4 regions of the Pantoea agglomerans genome follow, and region 4 is predicted to be linked to each of the others. Evidence: predicted binding sites of a transcription regulator. Region 4 holds the regulator's gene; each other region holds the start of a gene.

Region 1 (5,388 bases), 720 kb from region 4:
AGCGGGAAGCAGTTTGTCGCGCTGGGATCCTCGGCCAGAATCACCTGGCCGCCAGCGTAGAAGACGCCCAGCGCGCCCGGCGAACTCATGGCAAAGTTATGCGGCGCGGGTAAGGCGATGAGATAACGCGTGTCGGCGGTGACCGCGCAGATCTCGTCGCTGGCGCGGATGCTGTAGTAGTAGTCGTTATGGGTGCGCGGGATCAGCTTGGGCGTGCCGGTGCTGCCGCCGGAGAGCTGGAAAAAGGCGACCTCGTCGGCGGCGGTCGGCGTCGGCTGGAAATCACCCGCCGCGTCGGCCATCAGCGCTTCCAGACTGTTTTCCGGCTGGCTGTTGTTGCGCAGGATGACCTGGCGCAGCGACGGCTGCGCAGCGCGCAGCACGTCAGTAAAGCTGTCGTCGGCAAACAGCGTATGGCGGCGATCGGCGATCAGCAGCGCAGGTTCGATCTGCGCGGCGTAGGCCAGCAGCTCGGTGCGCTGGTGGCTGAACAGCGCGTAAACCGACGCCACGCCCAGCTTGAACAGTGCAAAAACGGTAACGTAGAAGTCGGCGACGTTGCCCAGCTGCACCAGCGCGGTGTCGCCGTTTTTCAGCCCGCGACGCTGCAGCGCTGCGGCGAGGTTGTCGCTGCGCTGCGCCAGCTGGCGATAGCTCAGCTGCAGATCGCCTTCGATAACGGCGATGGCGTCGCTCTCTTTATGGCGCGCCAGGATATCGGTCATCGGCACATCCAGCCAGTAACCTTTCTCACGGTAGCGCGCGGCCAGATCGTCTGGCCAGCGATGGTAAGGGATCGACATACGAGTTCCTTTATTGCAGTCCAAAAGCGCGCAGCATGGTGTCGAGTTTGACACCGGTCTCGCGCCATTCTGATTCAGGTTGCGAATCCGCGACGATGCCTGCGCCGGCGAACAGGCGCACCCGCGCGCCGTGTACGGTGCCGCAGCGGATGGTAACGACCCATTCGCCGTTGCCCTGGTCGTCGCACCAGCCAACGATACCGCCGAACAGGCGGCGGTCAAACGGCTCCAGCGTCTGGATCAGCTGCTGCGCGCGCCTGTGTGGGAAGCCGCTCAGCGCGGGCGTGGGATGCAGCAGGCAGGCGAGCGACAGCGCGTTCTCCTGCTCATCGAGCACCTCGCCGTCGATCTGCGTCGCCAGATGCCACAGGGTGGCGGTGGTCAGCAGAGAAGGGGTGGCGGGCACCGAGAGCAGGCGGCTGCGCGGCTGCAGCACGTCGCGCATCGCATCGGTCACCAGCCTGTGCTCGTGACGATCTTTCGTCGACTGCATCAGTGCGTCGCCCGCGGCCCTGTCGCGCTGCGCGTCGGCGTCGCGTCGCGCGGAGCCGGCCAGCGGACAGGAGCTGAAATCACGCCCCTTTTTGCGCAGCATAAGTTCCGGACTGGCGCCGACCAGCGAACCGCCCTGCGGCAGCGGCAGGTGGAAGTGATAGCTGTTTGGGTTTTGCGCCACGATGCGCTGCATCAGCGCGGCGATATCCACCGGCTGCTCCGTAACGATATCCATCAGGCGCGACAGCACCACCTTGTCCAGCTCGCCGCGCTGCGTGGCGGCAACCGCCTCTGCCACCATCGCGGTAAAAACATCGTGCTCCGGCATCGCGGCGCGGCGGCGCACCTGCGGCAGCGGCGGCGGAACCCCGGGCAGCGCAGCCTGGAGATCGGCGCGGTTAAAGGTCTGATGCGATTCAGGAATAAACAGCGCGGCGGGCTGCGTAACGTCGAAGGGGATAGCGCCCACCAGGATCGGATGGGCGATGCCCTGCTTTTTTGCGCAGGCGAAGTGGCGTCGCAGCTGCTGTTGAAAGTCACCGTTCAGGGCGTCACCATCGGCCACCGGCGTGGCGATGGTGGTGTAGCAGCCCTGCGTAGCGATACTGCGCCACGGAGATGTAAAGACAAATCCCCGACACAGTGCGGAGAAATCCTCAAGCAGGGGATTTCCAAACGTCAACGTTTCCACCATAATTTTCACCTATAAATGATAAGGTAACTAATAATGATTATCATTTGTATTGTGGTTGTGTAACCTACGTTGATTAGGCTGGAGTGTCAATAAATTCGCGGCATCGCGCGTGCGATCTCAGCCTGATTCACCGAGGCGGCAGAACCTTGTCTGACAGTTAAAGGTGGGCTGAATCTTATGTTTAAGCGGATTTTTACCACGGTGGCCGCGCTGGCTTTCGTCTCCGTGCTGGCTAATTCTGACGCGCGAGCCGAAGGCGGCTGGCCGCGTACGCTGCAAAGCGGCAGCGGCAGCATAAACCTGGAGAAAGCGCCGCAGCGCATCGTCTCTACCAGCGTGACCCTGACCGGGTCGCTGCTGGCCATCGACGCGCCGGTAATCGCCAGCGGGGCGACCGCGCCGGGCAGCCGTCTGGCGGACGAGCAGGGGTTTTTCCGCCAGTGGAGCGACGTCGCGAAGCGTAAAAACCTCAAGCGGCTCTATATTGGCGAACCGAGCGCCGAAGCGGTGGCCGCAGAAGCGCCGGATCTGATTATCGTCAGCGCTACCGGCAACGATTCCGCTCTGAAGCTGGTCGATCAGTTCTCGGCTATCGCGCCGACGCTGGTGGTGAACTATGACGATAAAAGCTGGCAGCAGCTGGTCACGCTGCTCGGCGAAGCGACCGGCCACGAGGCGGACGCGGCGGCGCGCGTAAAGGCGTTCGATGCACAAGAGGCGGCGCTGAAGCAGAAAATTACGCTGCCGCCGCAGCCCGTTTCCGCCATGGTGTTTAACGGCGGCGGCCGCGCAGTGAATCTGTGGACGAGCGAATCGGCACAGGGCAAGCTGCTGGAGCAGCTCGGCTTTACGCTCGCCGTGCCGCCTGCGGATCTGCAGCAAACGCACAGCATGGGCCAGCGCAAAGATATTATTCAGCTCTCCGGCGAAAACGTCGCCAGCGGCCTGAACGGCAACACCTTTCTGTTATTCGCCGCAGAGGAGCCGGGCGCGCAACAGCTGATGCAGAACCCGTTCCTGGCACAGACCGCGGCGGTAAAGCAGCAGCAGGTTTATGCGCTGGGCGCCGACACCTTTCGTCTTGACTACTACAGCGCCAGCCACCTGCTGACGCGTCTTGAGCAGCTGTTCGTTAAATCATGACGCCTCTTCTGCCAGCGACGGTGCTGGCGGTTGATAGCGTCGCAGTCTCGCCATCAGGATCCACATCACGCCTCCCAGCAGCGCCGCGCCGAAACCCGTCAGCGCGGCGGCCTGCTGCGGCAGCAGCCATGACCCCAGCGCGCCGATCATCGCCGCGCCGATTGCATCGCCGGTGACGTTCTGCGCCGTCCAGAGGCTATTGATGCGCCCCAACAGGGCATCGGGCGTCAGCGACTGGATCAGCTGATACTGCACCAGACTGTTAACGGCGCTGAAGTAGCCGAAGGCCGCCAGACACGCCAGCCCGAGCGCGAACTGCGGCATCAGGCTGAAGGCGCCAAGTGCCAGGAAAGCGGCGACGGCGCTGGCCAGAATCAGGCGGCCAGGCTGCGGCGTCTGCGCGAGCCGGCCGCTGGTCAGCGCCCCCAGCGCCGCGCCGAGCGGCACGGCGGCATACATCAGACCCAGCTCATCAAGGCTGACCTGCCAGTGCGGTGCCAGCGCCGGATAGAGCACGCGCACCGCGCTCGCCAGCGTGACCAGCGCGCCGATCAGCGCCGCCATGCCGACCAGCGGCGCAGAAAACAGGAACTGCACGCCGCTGGCTAGCGCCCGCAGCGGATGTTCGCGCGGCTGTGGCGGCGGCGGCATCAGGGGCAGCCGCAGCAGGGTCAGCACGGTAAGCAGCGTACCGAGGGCGGCGAGGCCGTAGTTCCACGCCGCGCCGCCGTGCGCCAGCACCAGACCGCCGACGGCGGGCGAGAGAATGGCGCCGAAGCGCACCGTCAGCATCGTTATCGCGCCCGCCTGCATCAGGTTCTCGCGTCCCACCAGCGCCGGCGTGGCCGCCAGCAGCGCCGTCACGCCGATCGCGCCGAAGAAGCCGTCCCACAGGCCCAGCAGAAACACCGCGCCGATGGACGGGGAGGGCAGCGAGGCGTTGACGGCCAGCGCCACAAAGCCGAGGCCGCAGGTCGAGCGCGCAATCAGGATAAGCCGTTTGCGCTCGTAGCGATCGGCCAGCACGCCGCCGGTGAGCAGGCCGATAAACATGCCTGCGCCCGCCAGGGTAACGGCGAGCCCGACCAGCGCCGGCGAGCGGGTCAGCTGCTGGATCTGCACCGGCACGGCAATCGCCAGCATGCCGAGCGCGACGATAGAGATAAAACGGGCGATAAAGACGGCGCGAAAAGCGGGATGCGTCTTCAACAGGCTGAGATCGATGAGATGGGAGGGTTTGTTCATTGCTTCGCCTTTTGCTGCGGTTTTCCTCGCTGTAGTCGAGGCGAATCATGGTAACATACAAAAATACGAGTAATAACGATAACAAGTATCATTATCAAATTGACGCGACCGCTGCGTCAGTGAACAGTGAAGGTTCGGAACGTTATGCGCCATCTCATCGCAATAGCCGCCTCAGGGATGCTGCTGTTGCTCTTGCTTGCGCTCAGCCTGATGCTCGGCGCCAAATCGATCGCCATTCATGATGTCTCTCTTGCCCTGACCACCAGCTGCGGCAGCGCCGACTGCGTTATCGTGCGCGAAGCGCGCCTGCCGCGCACCCTTGCCGGCCTGCTGGCGGGCTGCGCGCTCGGGCTGGCGGGGGCGCTGATGCAGAGCCTGACGCGCAATCCGCTCGCCGATCCCGGCATTCTCGGCGTCAACGCGGGGGCGGGCTTCGCCGTGGTGCTGGGCATCGCCCTGGTCGGCGCGGATACGCCCGCCGACTGGCTCGGCTTCGCCTTCCTCGGCGCGCTGCTGGCGTCGCTGCTGGTGGCGCTGACCGGCGCGCTCGGCGGCGGCCGCGTTAATCCGGTGCGCCTGACCCTGGCGGGCGTGGCACTGGGCGCGGTGCTGGAAGGGCTGACCTCCGGGCTTTCTCTCCTTAATCCCGATATTTACGACCATCTGCGCTTCTGGCACAGCGGCTCGCTGGATATTCGCAGCTTTGCCGTGCTGCGCGCCACCTGGCCAGCGGTGGCGGTCGGCGCGCTGATTGCGCTGCTGCTGGCGCGCTCGCTCAATACCCTGAGCATGGGCGGCGATGTGGCGACGGCGCTCGGCGCGCGCGTGGCGCGAACCCAGCTGCTCGGGCTGCTGGCTATCGCCCTGCTGAGCGGCGCCGCCACGGCCGCCGTCGGCCCCATCGCCTTTGTCGGGCTGATGACTCCTCATCTGGCCCGCTGGCTGTGGGGCAATGACCACCGCTGGATGCTGACTGGCACGCTGCTGATTACCCCCTGTCTGCTGCTG
Region 2 (5,388 bases), on a different replicon from region 4:
GCGGCCACTCCTCTTCGCGCCCCGCCAGCCCAACCTGCTGCAGCAGCGCGCGCGCCTTTGCCAGCGCCTGCTGACGCGGCGCTTTTTTTACGCGAATCGGTGCGTCGGCGATGTTTTGCAGCACCGTGCGGTGAGGAAAGAGATTGAACTGCTGAAACACCATGCCGATATCGCGGCGCTGGCGCGCCACCTCGCCGCTGTTCAGCTCGTGCAGCGCCTGCCCTTTCTGCCGGTACCCGACCAGCTCGCCGCCGATGCGGATAGTGCCGCCGTCCAGCTTCTCCAGATGGTTAATGCAGCGCAGCAAGGTCGACTTACCCGAGCCGGACGGCCCAAGGATCACCGTTACCGAGCCGGCCGGAATATCCAGGTCAACCTCATCGAGCACGGTGACGCCGGAAAAGCGTTTGGTCACGTTACGCAGGGCAATTGCCTCAGCCATTACTGATACTCCTTTCGCTGCGGGTCGACGTCACGCCATTTAACAGGCTGCGCCACAGGGTGCGCGACTGACCGCGCGACACACCGCGCGAAAAGTAGCGTTCAATATAGAACTGCCCGACCGACAGCACCGAGGTCATCAGCAGATACCAGAGCGTCGCCACCAGCAGCAGCGGGATCACCTCATAGGTGCGCTGATAGATAATCTGCGCGGAGAAAAGCACATCCTGCAGCGAGATAACCGACACCACCGCCGTGGTTTTTAGCTGGCCGATTACCTCATTGCCCGCCGGCGGCAGAATGGCGCGCATCGCCTGCGGCAGAATGGTAAAGCGGAAAATCTGCGCCGGACGATAGCCGAGCGCCCGCGCCGCCTCAAGCTGCCCGTTACCGACGCTCTGAATACCGGCGCGCACGATCTCCGCCGCGTAGGCAGACTGGTGCATCACCAGCGCGATAACGGCGGCGCTAAACGGGCTGATCAGCGCATTGGACTGGGCGCTCCACAGCTCGCCTGTACCCGGCAACGACAGGGAAAGCGTGGGATAGAGCGCGGCGATGTTGTACCAGAGAAACAGCTGCACCAGCATCGGCACGCCGCGAAAGAACCAGGTATAGGCCCAGCTTACCGCGACCAGCACCGGATTCGAGGAGAGGCGCATCAGCGCCAGCACCGTGCCAAAAGCGAACCCCAGCACCACCGAGATCGCGGTCAGCTGCAGGGTCATCACGACGCCCTGCAGGATTGACGCCTCGGTAAAGTTATCGGCAATAACGCCCCACTCAAAGCGCGGGTTATTAATCATCGAGTGGGCCATCGCCGCCACGCACAGCAGCACCAGCAGCGCGCTCAGCCAGCGGCCGTAGTAGCGTTTGCCGACGATGCGCAGCTCGTCAGCTCGGTCGGGTGCCGGATTCACTGAAAGATCTCCTGATTACGTTTCGCCTCTTTTACCGCGCCGAAGCCGATGCCCCAGCGATCGAGGATCTTCTGGTAGCTGCCATCTTTGATCAGCGAATTGAGCGCGGCCTGCACCGCAGGCTCCAGCGGCGAATCTTTAGGGAAGGCCACAGAGACCGGTGCGTCATTGACGCTGATCTCACCGCTCATGGTCAGCGGCTTGATCAGGTTTACCTGCCAGCTCAGTCCCTCATACGGCCCGAAGAACATCGGCACGCGGCCGCTGACCACCGCCTGCACGCCCGCCGGTCGATCGGGGAAAACAGCGATTTTAATCGGCGGCTTGCCGGCGCTTTCACAGGCTTTGCTCGCCTCTTCCAGCCGGGTGATCTGGGTGGTGCCCGCGCCCGCGCCGACCTCTTTGCCGCACACGGCGTCGAAAGTGGTGAACGGCGCGAGAGTGGCGCTTTTCAGGGAGATAATGCCGAGGCGGCTGGCGTTGTAGTAGCCGACAAAATCGACCTGCTTCAGGCGCGCCTGGGTGGCGTTGATGTTGGAGAGCGCCACATCGTAGCGCCCGGTTTTCAGGCCGGGAATAATATTGTCGAAGCCGCCGGTGTCGCGCCACTGCACCGCGACGCCCAGCCGCTCGCCGACGGCGTTCATCACGTCGATTTCGCGCCCCGCCAGGGTTTTGTTGTCCTCTTTATAAAAGGTGGTGGGCGGCGTATTGGGGTTTGTTCCGGCGACAATATAGCCGCGCTTCAGGATAGCGGCAGGCACCAGGCTTTTCAGCGCGGGATCGGCTTGCACATGCAGCGAACTGTCGGTCGGCACCGAGGTGTCGGCAGCCATCGCGCCCTGGGCGGCCAGCGCGAGAACGATAAGGGTAACGCTTTGCATGAGTTTCACTGGGACCTTTCTCCTGATCAAATAAAATCCCTTGCGGGAAAATGCGCAGCCGGGGTAACGCTTCGCAAGCTTAAACAGATGTTGTCTCTCTCCGGGAATGAATATCCATACGGCTGGACGGCTTTATTCTCAGTGAGAGGAGGCAGAGTTAACAAATGCAAAAAAACGCTAAGCATTGCCGGATCAGGCATTAGCGCGGCGCGTCGTCCGTTTCCTAACCTACTGTGTAGAAATGTAAATATGCTGACGCAATCTATACAATGAGAATCATTATCACTATCATACGCATTTGCTTACACTCATTAACGCAACAGGGAGAATGTTTAAGTGAATGTAACGGTAGATTTCAGAAAGCGCCCCTGCGCCCTGCTGATGGTCGGTATGCTGAGCGCCACCGGCGTCGGCGCGGCGGAAGAGACAGAAAAGCTGGCCGATGACGAAACGATGCTTGTCACCGCCGAGCAGATACTCAAGCAGCAGCCCGGCGTCTCCACCATTACCGCCAAAGATATTGAAAAAAGCCCGCCGGTGAACGACCTCTCCGACATTATTCGAAAGATGCCCGGCGTAAACCTGACCGGTAACGGCGCCAGCGGCAGTCGCGGCAACAACCGCCAGATCGATATTCGCGGCATGGGGCCGGAAAACACGCTGATTATGATAGATGGCGTGCCGGTTTCCTCGCGCAACGCGGTGCGCTACAGCTGGCGCGGCGAACGCGATACGCGCGGCGACACCAACTGGGTGCCGCCTGAGATGGTGGAGCGCATTGAAGTGATTCGCGGCCCGGCGGCGGCGCGCTACGGTTCCGGCGCGGCGGGCGGCGTGGTGAATATCATTACCAAACGGCCAACCAACGACTGGCACGGCTCCCTTTCGCTGTTTACCAACCAGCCAGAAGACAGCAAAGAGGGGGCGACCAAACGCGCCAACTTCAGCCTGAGCGGGCCGCTGGCGGGCGACGCGCTGACGATGCGCCTCTATGGCAACATCAATAAAACCGACGGCGACGCCTGGGACATTAATACCGCCGAGAACGGCTCCTATGCGGCGGGACGCGAAGGGGTGCGCAATAAAGATATCAACGGCGTGCTCTCCTGGAAGATAACCCCAGAGCAGATCCTTGATTTCTCGTACGGCTACAGCCGCCAGGGCAATATCTACGCCGGCGACACGCAAAACAGTAACGGCAATAACAGCGCTAACGGCCTGGTCGAATCGCTGGTCGGCAGCGAAACCAACCGTATGTATCGTCAGTCTTATGGCCTGGCGCACAACGGTATCTGGGACTGGGGCCTGTCGAAGCTGACGTTCAATTACGAAAAAACCAATAACACGCGCCTGCAGGAAGGCTCCGGCGGCAGCGTGGAAGGAATGATCAACAGCGATAAATTCGCTACCAGCCAGCTGGAGAGCTACCGCGGCAACGCGGAGATTAACTTCCCGCTCGACTGGCTGCGCGAGCAGACGGTGACGCTGGGCGCGGAGTGGAACCATGACAAGCTGAACGATCCCGCCTCGATGCAGGCCGCCAACCAGGCGGGCGTCAATATCGGCGGCGTCAGCGGCAACGCGGCGGATCGCAGCAGCAAGAACAGCGCGACCCTCAGCTCGCTCTATTTTGAGGATAATATCGCCGCGACCGACTCGACCGAAATTATTCCCGGCATCCGCTTCGACTATCACAACAGCTTTGGCGCTAACTGGAGCCCGAGCCTGAACCTGTCGCAGGGGCTGGGAGATGATTTTACGCTGAAGGCGGGTATCGCCCGCGCCTTTAAAGCGCCGAATCTCTATCAGTCTACCGAAGGCTATCTGCTCTCTACGCGCGGCAACGGTTGTCCGAAGGATATTACCTCAGGCAGCTGTTATCTGCTGGGCAGCGACGACCTTGAGCCGGAAGTGAGCGTCAATAAAGAGCTGGGCATTGAGTACGCCCATGAGGGTTATGTGGCGGGCATCACCTGGTTCCGCAACGACTACAAAAACAAGATTGTCTCTGGGCGCGAGCGCGTGGGTATCGCCTCTAACGGCTATAACATTCTGCGCTGGGAAAATGGCGGCAAGGCGGTGGTGGAAGGACTGGAAGGCAATCTGACGGTGCCGCTGATCGCCGATAGGCTGGAATGGCGCAGCAACGCCACCTATATGCTGAAGTCGGAAGATAAAGAGACCGGTAATCCGCTGTCGATTATTCCAGAGTACACCATCAACTCGCAGCTGGAGTGGCAGATAACAAGCGACCTTTCTGGCGATATCAACTGGACGATGTATGGCCGCCAGAAGCCGCGCGAGTTTTCCGAATCGCGTCTGGAAGTGAACAATCTGTCGCAGCGCGAAATCGGGGCCTACTCGGTGGTAGGCCTGAACCTCAACTACGACCTGACAAAAAATCTGCGTGCCAACGCGGGCGTCAGCAATCTGCTGGATAAACGCATCTATCGCGAGAACGATGGGGCGTCCACCTACAACGAGCCGGGCCGCGCCTGGTACGCCGGGGTGACCTACAGCTTCTGATCGGCCTGCCCGCCGCCGTTGCGCGATGCCTCTGCGCAACTTTCGCTTTCAACCCGGCGGGCGAAAGATTGCTGATTTAACCTGATGTAAAGCGAAGCGCCTGGGGTTATGATGCAGGCGCTGCGGGTCATGCGTCGTCACTATCCGCCGCGCCTTGCGGGAAAAAGCAGACAGATGCACAGGCGCGGGTTTCGACGCCAGGCTACGCTGAATAAACCCGTAATTCAGGAGAGTAAAGCCCGTGAAATTTGAAAATCAGGATGCGTTTAAACTGGCGGTGGCTTATATGGAGCGAAAAGAGAATGTCACCGGCATTACCGTCTACTTTAAATCCTTTATCGAGACCTACCAGAAATTCGATCGCTGGCTGAGCGCGGCCGATCCGGTGCAGGCTGTCGAAGAGGAGAAGAAAGCGGCTAAAGCCAATCCCGATTCTCTGCTCTGACGCGCCGCGCGGCGGGATAAGAGGGTCGGCTTGCGATCGCTCTTAACCCGTCGGCACAGCATCCCTCGCCCGGCGCTGTCTGGGCGTTGTCCTTTTGCCGCCACGCCCTGTGGCGCATTCGTCGCTTATCATCCGTCTCTGTTTTATGCTTAACTCTCGCTCTACCCTTTTC
Region 3 (5,388 bases), 1.8 Mb from region 4:
CATGAGCCTGACCGCGGCGATGATCACCATGTCGGTATTTGGTGCCATCGTCATGTATATCATGAGCATGCTGAGCCTGTTTAAGCTGCGCCGCTCGGCGCCGACGCTGGCGCGCAGCTACCGTGCGCCCGGTTATCCGCTGATCCCGGCCTTTGCCCTGTGCGGCGCGGCGATCTGCCTGATAGCGATGCTGTGGTTTAACCCGCAGATCGGCGCGCTGTTTGTCGGGCTGATGGTGGCGGGCTATCTCTATTTTCTTACCACCCAGTCCCGCCGCGGCGCGATTGCGCGGACCTCTGTGGCCGCAGAAACCGACTAACGCTTATATCAGCCCGGCTGCCCAGCCGGGCAGCACCAGCAGCAAGGAGTTACGATGACGGTACGTTCAACCATTATGGATACCAACAGCTTTCGTGCTGAGCACGCGGAGAGGCTCTCCCCGGCGATTCGCCAGCTGACCGATAAGCGCAGCCAGGTGCTGGGCGAGTCCTATCGGCTGTTTTACCGCAATCCGGTTCATCTGGTACGCGGACAGGGGCAGTATCTGTGGGACAAGGCGGGCAATCAGTATCTGGATATGTACAACAACGTTGCCAGCATTGGCCACTGCCATCCGGCGGTGGTGGACGCCGTGCATAAGCAGATGATGCAGCTGAATACCCACACCCGTTATCTGCACGAGTCGATCCTGGCCTACAGCGACCGCATTCTGGCCACCCTGCCCGCTGAAATCGATCGGGCGATGTATATGTGTACCGGATCGGAGGCGAACGATCTGGCGATCCGCATTGCCCAGTGCTGGAGCGGCGGCACGGGGATTATCGTCTCAAAAGAAGCCTATCACGGCACCAGCGCGCTTACCTCCGGCGTCTCGCCCGCGCTGGGCAGCGGTCAGCCGCTTTCCCCCACCACCCGGCTGGTGGCGCCGCCCGATTTCTACCGTATCCAGACGGCGGATCAGGGGGCGTGGTTCGCGCAGCAGATCCAGATGCAGATCGACGATATGAGCGCGCACGGCATTAAGTTTGCCGGCTTTCTTGCCGACTCGATCTTCTCGTCAGATGGCGTGCTTCCCGGCCAGCCCGGCTTTTTAAAGCAGGCGATTGAGGTGGTGCATCGAAACGGCGGGATCTTTATTGCTGACGAAGTGCAGCCCGGCTTTGCCCGCACCGGCGAGGCCTTCTGGGGCTTTGCCCGACACGGTGTGGTTCCCGATGTGGTGACCACCGGTAAGCCGATGGGCAACGGCATTCCGGTATCGGGACTGATGGCGAAGGCGCCGGTAATGGCGGCGTTTAGCGATAAGCTGCCCTACTTTAATACCTTTGGCGGCAACCCGGTCTCTATGGCGGCGGCGCATGCGGTGATGGATGTTATTGAGCAGGAAGCGCTTCAGGCCCACAGCCTGAAAACCGGCGCCGCGCTGCTGGCGGCCCTGCAATCCTTGCAGGCGACCTATCCGTGCATCGGTGAAGTGCGCGGCGCTGGCCTGTTTATCGGTTTTGAACTGGTGACGGACAGGGAGAGCAAGCAGCCCGATAAAGGTCTGGCGCTCGATCTGGTGGAGGCGCTGCGCGAGGAGTTTGTGCTGACCTCCGTCGCCGGCCCCTACGGCAACGTGCTGAAAATCCGCCCGCCGCTCTGTTTCCAGGCGCAGGATATCGACTGGGTGGTCAGCGCAATGGACCGCTGCCTGCGCAAATTACAGCAGTAGACCCGACGCGCGAGCCAACAAAAAGGGCAGCCCTGAGGCTGCCCTTTTCCCACGCGCGGCCTTTACTTCGCCGCCGTTTCCATGCCCATCAGGCCGATCTTGAGATAGCCCGCGCCGCGCAGCTTATCCATCGCGCTCATCAGGGTTTCATAGTCGACTGACTTATCAGCCTGGAAGAAGATGGTGGTCTCTTTGTTGCCCTCGGTCTGGCTGTTCAGCACGCTCACCAGCGTTTCCGGCGTTACCTGCTCATTGCCGATATAGAACTGCTTGTCCGCTTTGATCGACAGATAAACCGGCTTCTCCGGCCGCGGCTGCGGTGCGCTGGTAGAGGCGGGCAGATTAACGCGAACATCCACGGTCGCCAGCGGCGCGGCCACCATAAAGATGATCAGCAGAACCAACATAACGTCGATAAACGGCGTAACGTTGATCTCATGCATTTCGCCATCGGTTTCCAGATCGTCGTTTAATCGCATCGCCATAAACTTAACCTACGCGCAATTTCTGAGCGGCCGGGCGAGCTTCCGCGCTTTTCGCGTTCAGGTTGCCCAGGTCGATATCGCGGCTCTGCAGCAGCAGAATCTGCGCGGCCACATCCCCCAGCGACGCTTTATAACTGGCGATCATGCGCGCAAAGACGTTATAAATCACCACCGCCGGAATCGCTGCCACCAGGCCGATAGCCGTTGCCAGCAGCGCTTCAGCGATGCCTGGCGCGACCACCGCCAGATTGGTGGTCTGCGTCTGCGCAATGCCGATAAAGCTGTTCATAATGCCCCATACCGTTCCGAACAGGCCGATAAACGGCGCAACGGAACCGATAGTGGCGAGAAAACCGTTGCCGCGGCCGGCGTGGCGGCTAAAGGCGGCGACGCGGCGCTCAAGGCGAAAGCTGGTGCGCTCTTTAATGCCGTCGGTATCTTCGACGCCCGCCGAAAGCGCAATCTCGTTTTGGGCATCATTCAGCAACGCCGCGCTGTGGCTGTGGCTCTTGAACTGTCCGGCGGCGCGGGCGGCGTCGCCCAGGCTGCGGGCTTCGCTCAGCGCCTGCTGCTCGCTTTTCAGTCGACGTTTCGCTGCGCTAAGCTCGGCAAACTTTCCGAAAAAAATAGCCCAGGTCACCACCGACGCCAGCAACAGGCCGATCATTACCACTTTTACCACGATATCAGCATGTTGATACATGCCCCAAACGGAGAGGTCCGTTTGCATCAAATCACTGGCTACCACGCTGCGTCTCCAACTTCATATGCAGGAATAATGGATAAGCGCGAATAATAGCAAAAAAACAGCGAATTGATAGTAGTTCTCATTAGTATTTACAAACAGAGCGCCCGGCTCAGCGGGCTGCTGACGCCATTTTATGTCAATTTTCCAGCGCCATTTCAGAAATGTGATTTCCCATATAAATTTATTAAAACAACGTTTCAAAATGTGAGCTTGTTCATTCAATCAGCATTGCCGCATTTTCAGCCAGCGCGATTTGCCTATTCTGGCAGCACGCGGGCCGCTTCCTCTGCCGCTTATACCTGTGCCCTCCTCTACCTGCTGGAGAAAAAAATAATGAGCATGAATAAATGGATCCTTGCCGTTTCCGTCTGCGCTGCGCTCGGCCTGAGCGCGGCGCCAGCGTCGGCGAAGGTATTAAAAGTGGCGGAGGTGCAGCCCGCTGGCTACCCCACCGTCGTGGCGCTGCAGCATATGGGCGACAAGCTCAGGCAGGCCACCAACGGTCGGCTGGAGATGAAAGTCTACGCCGGCGGCGTGCTGGGCGACGAAGATCAGACGCTGCAGCAGGTGCAGCTCGGTGCCATCGATATGATCCGCGTTTCGCTGGCGCCGGTCACCACGATCGCGCCGGAAACCAGCGTGCTGACGCTGCCCTATATCTTTCGCGACGTCGACCATATGCACAAGGTGCTGGACGGTGAGGTCGGCAAAGAGATCGTCGACAAGTTCGAGGCGGACGCCAACGCGCGCATGATCTTTCTCGGCTGGACCGATGCGGGCGAGCGCAACATGATCACCAAAAAGCCGCTCGGCAAGCCGGAAGATCTCAGGGGGATGAAAATCCGCGTGCAGAACAGCGCCATCTCGCTGGCGACGCTGAAAGCGATGGGCGCTAATCCGGTGGCGATGGGCGTCAGTGAAGTCTTCAGCGCCATGCAAACTGGCGTGGTGGACGGCACGGAAAACAACCCGCCAACCTTTGTCGCCCACAACTACCTGCCGGTAACCAGGTACTACACCCTGACCGGCCACTTTATCCAGCCGGAAATGATCCTCTTCTCTAAAGCGTCGTGGGCGCGCCTGTCGCCGGAAGATCAGACGCTGCTGAAAAAGCTCGGCAAAGAGGCGCAGGATGAAGAGCGCCAGCTCTGGGCGACCTATACCCAGCAGTCAATTGAGAAGATGAAGGCGGGCGGCGTGACCTTTCAGGAGACCAACAGAGAGTATTTCATCAAAGCCACGCAGCCGGTGCGCGATCAATTTGGCGGCAAGTATCAGGATCTGATGACGCAGATCGCCGACGTTAACTAACCCCTCGCCGCCGCGCCTTCCGCACGGCGTTATTCAGGTAACGCATATGAACCGATACTCTCGTCTGATGGATGGGCTCTATCTGCTGTGCATGGCGATCGCTGCCGTCGCGCTGTTGATTATGGTGACGGTGATCCCCATCGGCATTTTCGCCCGCTACGTCCTCAACGGCGCGCTGGCCTGGCCCGAGCCGGTCGCCATCGTCTGCATGATTATTTTTACCTTTATCGGCGCGCCGGTCGGTTTCCGCGCCGGTACCCATATCTGCGTCTCAATGGTGACCGATCGCCTCTCACCCACCGCGCAGCGGCGGATGCTGCGCCTGTGCGATCTGCTGATGGTGGCGACCTGTTTGATCATCTTCCAGGCGAGCTACAACCTCTGCGTGGCGATGTGGGTCCAGCCGCTCGCCGCGCTGCCTGCGGTGACCTACGGCGAGATGTATCTGCCGATCCCCGCTGGCGCGCTGTTTACCCTGCTGTTTGTTGTTGAGCGGCTGCTGAACGGCGATCAAAGCCAGCGGCCGGTGGTGGTTTTAGGCGGCACACATTAAGGAGCGACCATGGACGCATTGATGTTGATCGGCAGCCTGGTAGTGCTGCTGCTGTTGGGGTTTCCCGTCGCCTTCGCCGTGGGCCTTAGCGCCTTTATCGGCGCATGGTGGATCGATCTGCCGCTGGAAGCGGTGATTATTCAGATCACAAACGGCGTAAATAAGTTCTCGCTGCTTACCATTCCCTTCTTTATCCTGGCGGGCGCGATTATGGCGGAGGGCGGCATTGCGCGGCGGCTGGTTAACTTCGCCTATATCTTTGTCGGCTTTATTCGCGGCGGGCTGTCGCTGGTGAATATCGTCGCCTCGACCTTTTTCGGCGCGATTTCCGGCTCGTCGGTCGCGGATACCGCCTCGATCGGCTCGGTGATGATCCCGCAGATGGAGCAGAAAGGCTATCCGCGCGACTTCGCGGCGGCGGTGACAGCCAGCGGCTCGGTGCAGGCGGTGCTGACGCCGCCGAGCCATAACTCGGTGATCTATTCGCTGGCGACCGGCGGCGTGGTCACCATCTCCTCGCTGTTCGTCGCCGGGATCTTTCCCGGCCTGCTGCTGGGGCTCTGCCTGATGGTGATGT
Region 4 (5,388 bases):
AATAGACGCGCGTACGGCCCTGCAGCGACGCAGTGGCTTCAGCAAAGGCCGAGGGATCAAGACGATAGAGCGTTGAGAGAACCATCATAAAGCGATTAACCGCTTTCTTCTGTTCGGCATATTCATCCGACAGCAGCAGTTCACGCACGGCGCGCACGCGATCCTGCGGGCGGTTTTCCGCACGCACGGGCTGGATCGCTTTTTGCGTCGCGTCGCCGGCGGCTAACGGCGCCGCCGCCGCAGGTGCGCTTTGACCGGCGTTAAATTTAAGCATCCGCCGCAAAATGTCAGAGGCGCTCTCGCCGATATGTTGCGTGTGGCTGGCGATATAGCGGTAGAGGTCTTCGTCAACTTCGATCGTTTTCATCTTTTTCCGTACGGTTTCGACTCGTGACAGAACCACGCCAGCCTGAAAAACGCCGCTGCAACGCAGAGTTGCTGGCGAGACGGGCGGGTTCTAACATAAGGATTATAAAGTTAAATCCAGGCGGGCTGATAGCATTCGCACGCTCAGACGGCAAAAGTCGGAATATGCCCTAAAGCCTGCTGTGTCGTCGCGCCTGGAAAGGTGAAAGCATGATAACCTAACCCAAGGTCCCCATCTTAAGAACTTTGCCATGATTTTAAATGCTCGTCTGCAAACTGACCAATCAATCGCTGATTCCTTGCCCATCCTGCTTATTCACGGCCTGTTCGGCAGCCTGGATAACCTTGGCGTGCTGGCGCGCGGCCTGAAAGACGCGGGTCCGCTGATACAGGTTGATGTGCGCAACCACGGTCTCTCGCCGCGCGCCGACGAGATGAGCTATCGCGCCATGGCGCAGGATATGTTCGATACCCTGGACGCGCACGGCATCGATCGCGTCGCCGTTATTGGCCACTCAATGGGCGGCAAAATCGCCATGGCGATGAGCGCGCTGGCGCCGCAGCGCCTGGCGCGTCTGGTGATGATCGACATCGCGCCGGTGGATTATCAGACGCGTCGCCACGACGAGATTTTTGCCGCTATCCGCGCCGTCAGCGACGCAGGCGTCCGCCAGCGCAGTGAGGCTGCGCAGGTGATGCGCAGCCATATTAAAGAGGAAGGCGTTATCCAGTTTATTCTCAAGTCGTTCCAGGAGGGCGAATGGCGCTTTAACGTTCCGGCGCTATGGGAAAACTACGCTACACTCACTGGCTGGGAAGCGGTGCCCGCCTGGCCTCATCCCGCGCTCTTTATTCGCGGCGGCGACTCGCCCTATCTCGACAATCAGCATCGCGACGCGCTGCTGCGTCAGTTTCCCGCCGCCCATGCGCACGTGATCAGCGGTGCCGGCCACTGGGTACACGCTGAGAAACCTGATGCCGTATTGCGCAGCGTTCGTCGCTTTTTTGCGCTTTAAAAGCAAAAGCTTGCCGTTCGCGGTTTAGCATTGGCGTCATCACTTCCGCTGGAGTATGATGGCGCGCTAAATTTTGCCGCTGTGCGTTTTTTGCGGCGGCAATGGCCCATTTCTCGTTATAAGCGCGCCTGTTCGCGCCCCTAGTTTTACTAACCCATGGCAAAAGAAAACACTGATCGCACCACGCTGGATCTGTTTGCAAACGAGCGTCGGCCCGGCCGACCGAAAACCAGTCCGCTTTCGCGTGATGAACAGCTGCGCATCAATAAGCGCAATCAACTGAAACGTGACAAAGTGCGCGGGCTGCGTCGTGTCGAACTCAAAATGACCAGCGAAGCCGTGGACGCGCTAAACACCCTGGCTGAGCAGCGCAACATCAGCCGCAGCGAACTGATTGAACAGATGCTGCTGGCGCAACTCAAACTGGGCTGACGCGCGCAAAGCGCACGCAGAAGCAAATGGAGCGGCTTTTCGAGTTCCGCCCTTTTGCCCGCTCTGCTATCATTCGCTTAATTGTGCGCTCCGCGCATGCACTCATTATCAGGATTTAAGAGGTTATTTACCCCATGGCAATCGTAGGCATCTTCTTTGGCAGCGATACCGGCAACACCGAAAACATTGCAAAAATGATCCAGAAACAACTGGGCAAAGAGGTTGCGGAAGTACACGACATTGCCAAGAGCACGAAAGAAGATCTCGAGGCGTTCGATATCCTGCTGCTGGGCATTCCGACCTGGTACTACGGCGAAGCGCAGTGTGACTGGGACGACTTTTTCCCGACGCTGGAAGAGATCGATTTCAACGGCAAGCTGGTGGCGCTGTTTGGCTGCGGCGACCAGGAAGACTACGCAGAATATTTCTGCGACGCGATGGGCACCATTCGCGACATTATCGAGCCGAACGGCGCGGTGATCGTCGGCCACTGGCCAACCGAAGGCTACCACTTTGAAGCGTCTAAAGGCCTGGCAGACGACAAGCACTTCCTTGGCCTGGCTATCGATGAAGATCGTCAGCCGGAACTGACCAGCCAGCGCGTCGAAGCATGGGTGAAGCAGATTTACGATGAGCTGCAGCTGCAGGCGATCATCGAAGCCTGATTACCCACATACTCAATGTGGGCGCTGGCTCACATTGAGTTAATGGTTTTTCCTATAGAAATAATAGCTACAGCTTTTTAACTTTTATCTTCGATTCTGTACAATACCCACATCGGTTATCTGCTTATTTCTCCCGCGAGGTCAGGAAGTTAACGAAATGATAACGAACCTCCTGCATTTCTCCGCCCGGCGCCGTTACGCATCTTCTTACAGCCCGTGTTGATTTCAGGCGTTTACCTCGGTTTTCATTTTAAAACTTCACCTCTATAATGAGACGCAAATGAGAATAGATAACGAACGACATTCAAGGCAAGGCGCCTCAAGTAACCAGCAAAGTAACAGGACAATATCCGCATGACTGACAACAACACCGCATTAAAGAAGGCTGGCCTGAAAGTCACGCTGCCCAGACTTAAAATTCTGGAAGTGCTTCAGGAACCTCAGTGCCATCACGTCAGCGCGGAAGATCTTTATAAACGCCTGATTGATATGGGCGAAGAGATTGGTCTGGCTACCGTTTATCGCGTACTGAACCAGTTTGACGATGCGGGCATCGTGACGCGTCACAACTTCGAAGGCGGGAAATCGGTTTTCGAACTGACCCAGCAGCATCATCACGATCACCTGATCTGTCTGGACTGCGGCAAAGTCATCGAATTCAGCGACGAATCAATCGAAGCGCGCCAGCGGGATATCGCCACCCGCCACGGCATCAAGCTGACGAACCACAGTCTCTATCTCTACGGACACTGCGCGCTGGGCGATTGCCGCGAAGACGACACGCTCCACGATCAGTAAAGATGTGCTATGCAGTGATTTTAAAAGCCGGTATGCGTACCGGCTTTTTTTATGGCCGTCAGGCGACCAGCGTTTCGTGCAGGTAGCGCCAGCGGGGAATGGAGGTGGTGCAGTCGAGGATCGCCAGTGAGATGCGCGCCTGATCGCTGCCGTTCATCATCTGTAGCTCGCGGTACTGAATAGTGACTTCATCTTTACGCTGCGAGATCACCGCGTGCTCGCTGGTGGCAATGCGCATACCTTCACGGCGCCCCTGCAGCTGACGGAACAGATCTTCGGTCTGATTTAAATCGAGCAGCCTGCCCTGCGTCGTGACCATGCGGAAATCGGGATGGAAGTGCGAAAGCAGCAGATGGAAGGTATCATCCTCGCCGGATGGCTGGTTGAATATACGTTCGATTAACTGATGTAAAACCACCACGCTGTGTTTTGCTTCCTGACCAAGAGCTGTCATCTTTTTTCCTTTTTATGCCCGCATAGCCTCTTTAAAGAGCGAATAGCCTACCTGAAAAAAAGAAATTCACATCTGTAAATTGATTAATTTTCGTTAACTCAGATAATTGCCAGAGTGGTCCGACAAGCTTTAATCGTTTGTTACAGAACAATAAAACGCCCTTGCGCCGATTGCAGGTATAAAAAAGGGCGATTGCTCGCCCTGTAATGATTTTATCACGCCGTTAATGCAAAACCTTAATCGCCGATTTTTGCCCAGGTATCGCGCAGGCCAACGGTGCGGTTAAACACCAGCTGGTTTGGACGCGAATAGTGGCTGTCGGCGCAAAAGTAGCCTTCACGCTCAAACTGATAAGGCGCTTCCGGGCTGGCGTTCTGCAGGCCAGGCTCAACAAATCCCTGACGGATCTCCAGCGACTTCGGATTGATGGTGGTCAGGAAATCCTCTTCCGCGCCCGGATTCGGCACGCTAAACAGGCGATCGTAGAGGCGGAACTCTGCTGGCAGCGCATGGTCCGCTGAAACCCAGTGAATGACGCCCTTCACCTTGCGGCCATCTGCCGGATCTTTGCTCAGGGTATCAACGTCGCAGGTGCAGTAGATGCAGGTGATATTCCCCTCTTCATCTTTCGCGACGCGCTCGGCGCGGATCACGTAAGCGTTGCGCAGACGCACCTCTTTGCCCAGCACCAGTCGCTTGTACTGCTTGTTGGCTTCTTCGCGGAAGTCGGCGCGATCGATCCACACCTCACGGCCAAACGGCACTTCACGCGTGCCCATCTCCGGCTTGTTGGGATGATTTGGCATAGTGATGACTTCGTTATGGCCCGCCGGCAGGTTTTCAATGACCACTTTCAGCGGATCGAGCACCGCCATGGCGCGCGGTGCGTTTTCGTTCAGATCGTCACGAATGCAGGACTCCAGCGACGCCATCTCAACCACGTTGTCCTGTTTGGTGACGCCGATACGGCGGCAGAACTCGCGGATCGAGGCGGCGGTGTAGCCGCGACGGCGCAGACCCGATACGGTCAGCATGCGCGGATCGTCCCAGCCCTCTACCACCTTTTCGCTCACCAGCTGCGTCAGCTTACGCTTCGACATCACCGCATATTCAAGGTTAAGGCGGGAGAACTCATACTGGCGCGGATGCACCGGAATAGAGATGTTATCCAGCACCCAGTCATAGAGGCGACGGTTGTCCTGGAACTCCAGCGTACAGAGCGAATGGGTGATATTTTCCAGCGCATCGGAGATGCAGTGGGTAAAGTCGTACATCGGATAGATGCACCACTTTTTGCCGGTCTGGTGATGTTCGGCGAACTTAATGCGGTAGAGCACCGGATCGCGCATTACGATAAAGCTGGAGGCCATATCGATTTTGGCGCGCAGGCAGGCTTTGCCCTCGGCGAATTCGCCGTTGCGCATTTTTTCAAACAGCGCCAGGTTTTCTTCCACGCTGCGATCGCGATAGGGGCTGTTTTTGCCCGGCGCGGTCAGGGTGCCGCGGTATTCACGGATCTCTTCCGGCGTCAGCTCGTCGACATAGGCCAGACCTTTGGTGATCAGTTCAACCGCGTAGTGATAAAGCTGATCGAAGTAATCTGAGGAATAACGAACGTCACCACTCCACTCAAAGCCCAGCCACTGTACGTCGCGCT

The links. The regulator Fur, encoded in region 4, represses iron uptake genes when iron is present. The targets are predictions, from matches to a motif close to ATAATAATGAGAACNACTATCAA.
Region 1: the regulator Fur is predicted to act here: its motif matches at 2,020-2,042, upstream of LB453_RS19815 (isochorismate synthase).
Region 2: the regulator Fur is predicted to act here: its motif matches at 2,515-2,537, upstream of LB453_RS01655 (TonB-dependent siderophore receptor).
Region 3: the regulator Fur is predicted to act here: its motif matches at 3,014-3,036, upstream of exbB (tol-pal system-associated acyl-CoA thioesterase).

The regions. Positions count from the first base shown of each region.
Region 1 covers NZ_CP083809.1:3,578,830-3,584,217, reverse strand. Annotated here, with positions in the region: gene LB453_RS19820 ((2,3-dihydroxybenzoyl)adenylate synthase) at 1-803, opposite strand, end outside; gene LB453_RS19815 (isochorismate synthase) at 814-1,992, opposite strand; gene fepB (Fe2+-enterobactin ABC transporter substrate-binding protein) at 2,170-3,135, shown strand; gene entS (enterobactin transporter EntS) at 3,130-4,380, opposite strand; gene fepD (Fe(3+)-siderophore ABC transporter permease) at 4,525-5,388, shown strand, end outside.
Region 2 covers NZ_CP083808.1:363,409-368,796, forward strand. Annotated here, with positions in the region: gene LB453_RS01640 (amino acid ABC transporter ATP-binding protein) at 1-442, opposite strand, end outside; gene LB453_RS01645 (amino acid ABC transporter permease) at 435-1,361, opposite strand; gene LB453_RS01650 (ABC transporter substrate-binding protein) at 1,358-2,245, opposite strand; gene LB453_RS01655 (TonB-dependent siderophore receptor) at 2,627-4,771, shown strand; gene LB453_RS01660 (hypothetical protein) at 5,013-5,216, shown strand.
Region 3 covers NZ_CP083809.1:598,471-603,858, reverse strand. Annotated here, with positions in the region: gene eat (ethanolamine permease) at 1-319, shown strand, start outside; gene LB453_RS05505 (aspartate aminotransferase family protein) at 374-1,714, shown strand; gene exbD (TonB system transport protein ExbD) at 1,777-2,199, opposite strand; gene exbB (tol-pal system-associated acyl-CoA thioesterase) at 2,204-2,929, opposite strand; gene LB453_RS05490 (TRAP transporter substrate-binding protein) at 3,281-4,258, shown strand; gene LB453_RS05485 (TRAP transporter small permease) at 4,305-4,811, shown strand; gene LB453_RS05480 (TRAP transporter large permease) at 4,821-5,388, shown strand, end outside.
Region 4 covers NZ_CP083809.1:2,860,406-2,865,793, forward strand. Annotated here, with positions in the region: gene seqA (replication initiation negative regulator SeqA) at 1-367, opposite strand, end outside; gene ybfF (esterase) at 618-1,382, shown strand; gene ybfE (LexA regulated protein) at 1,539-1,814, shown strand; gene fldA (flavodoxin FldA) at 1,949-2,479, shown strand; gene fur (ferric iron uptake transcriptional regulator) at 2,834-3,277, shown strand; gene LB453_RS16465 (hypothetical protein) at 3,336-3,731, opposite strand; gene glnS (glutamine--tRNA ligase) at 3,968-5,388, opposite strand, start outside.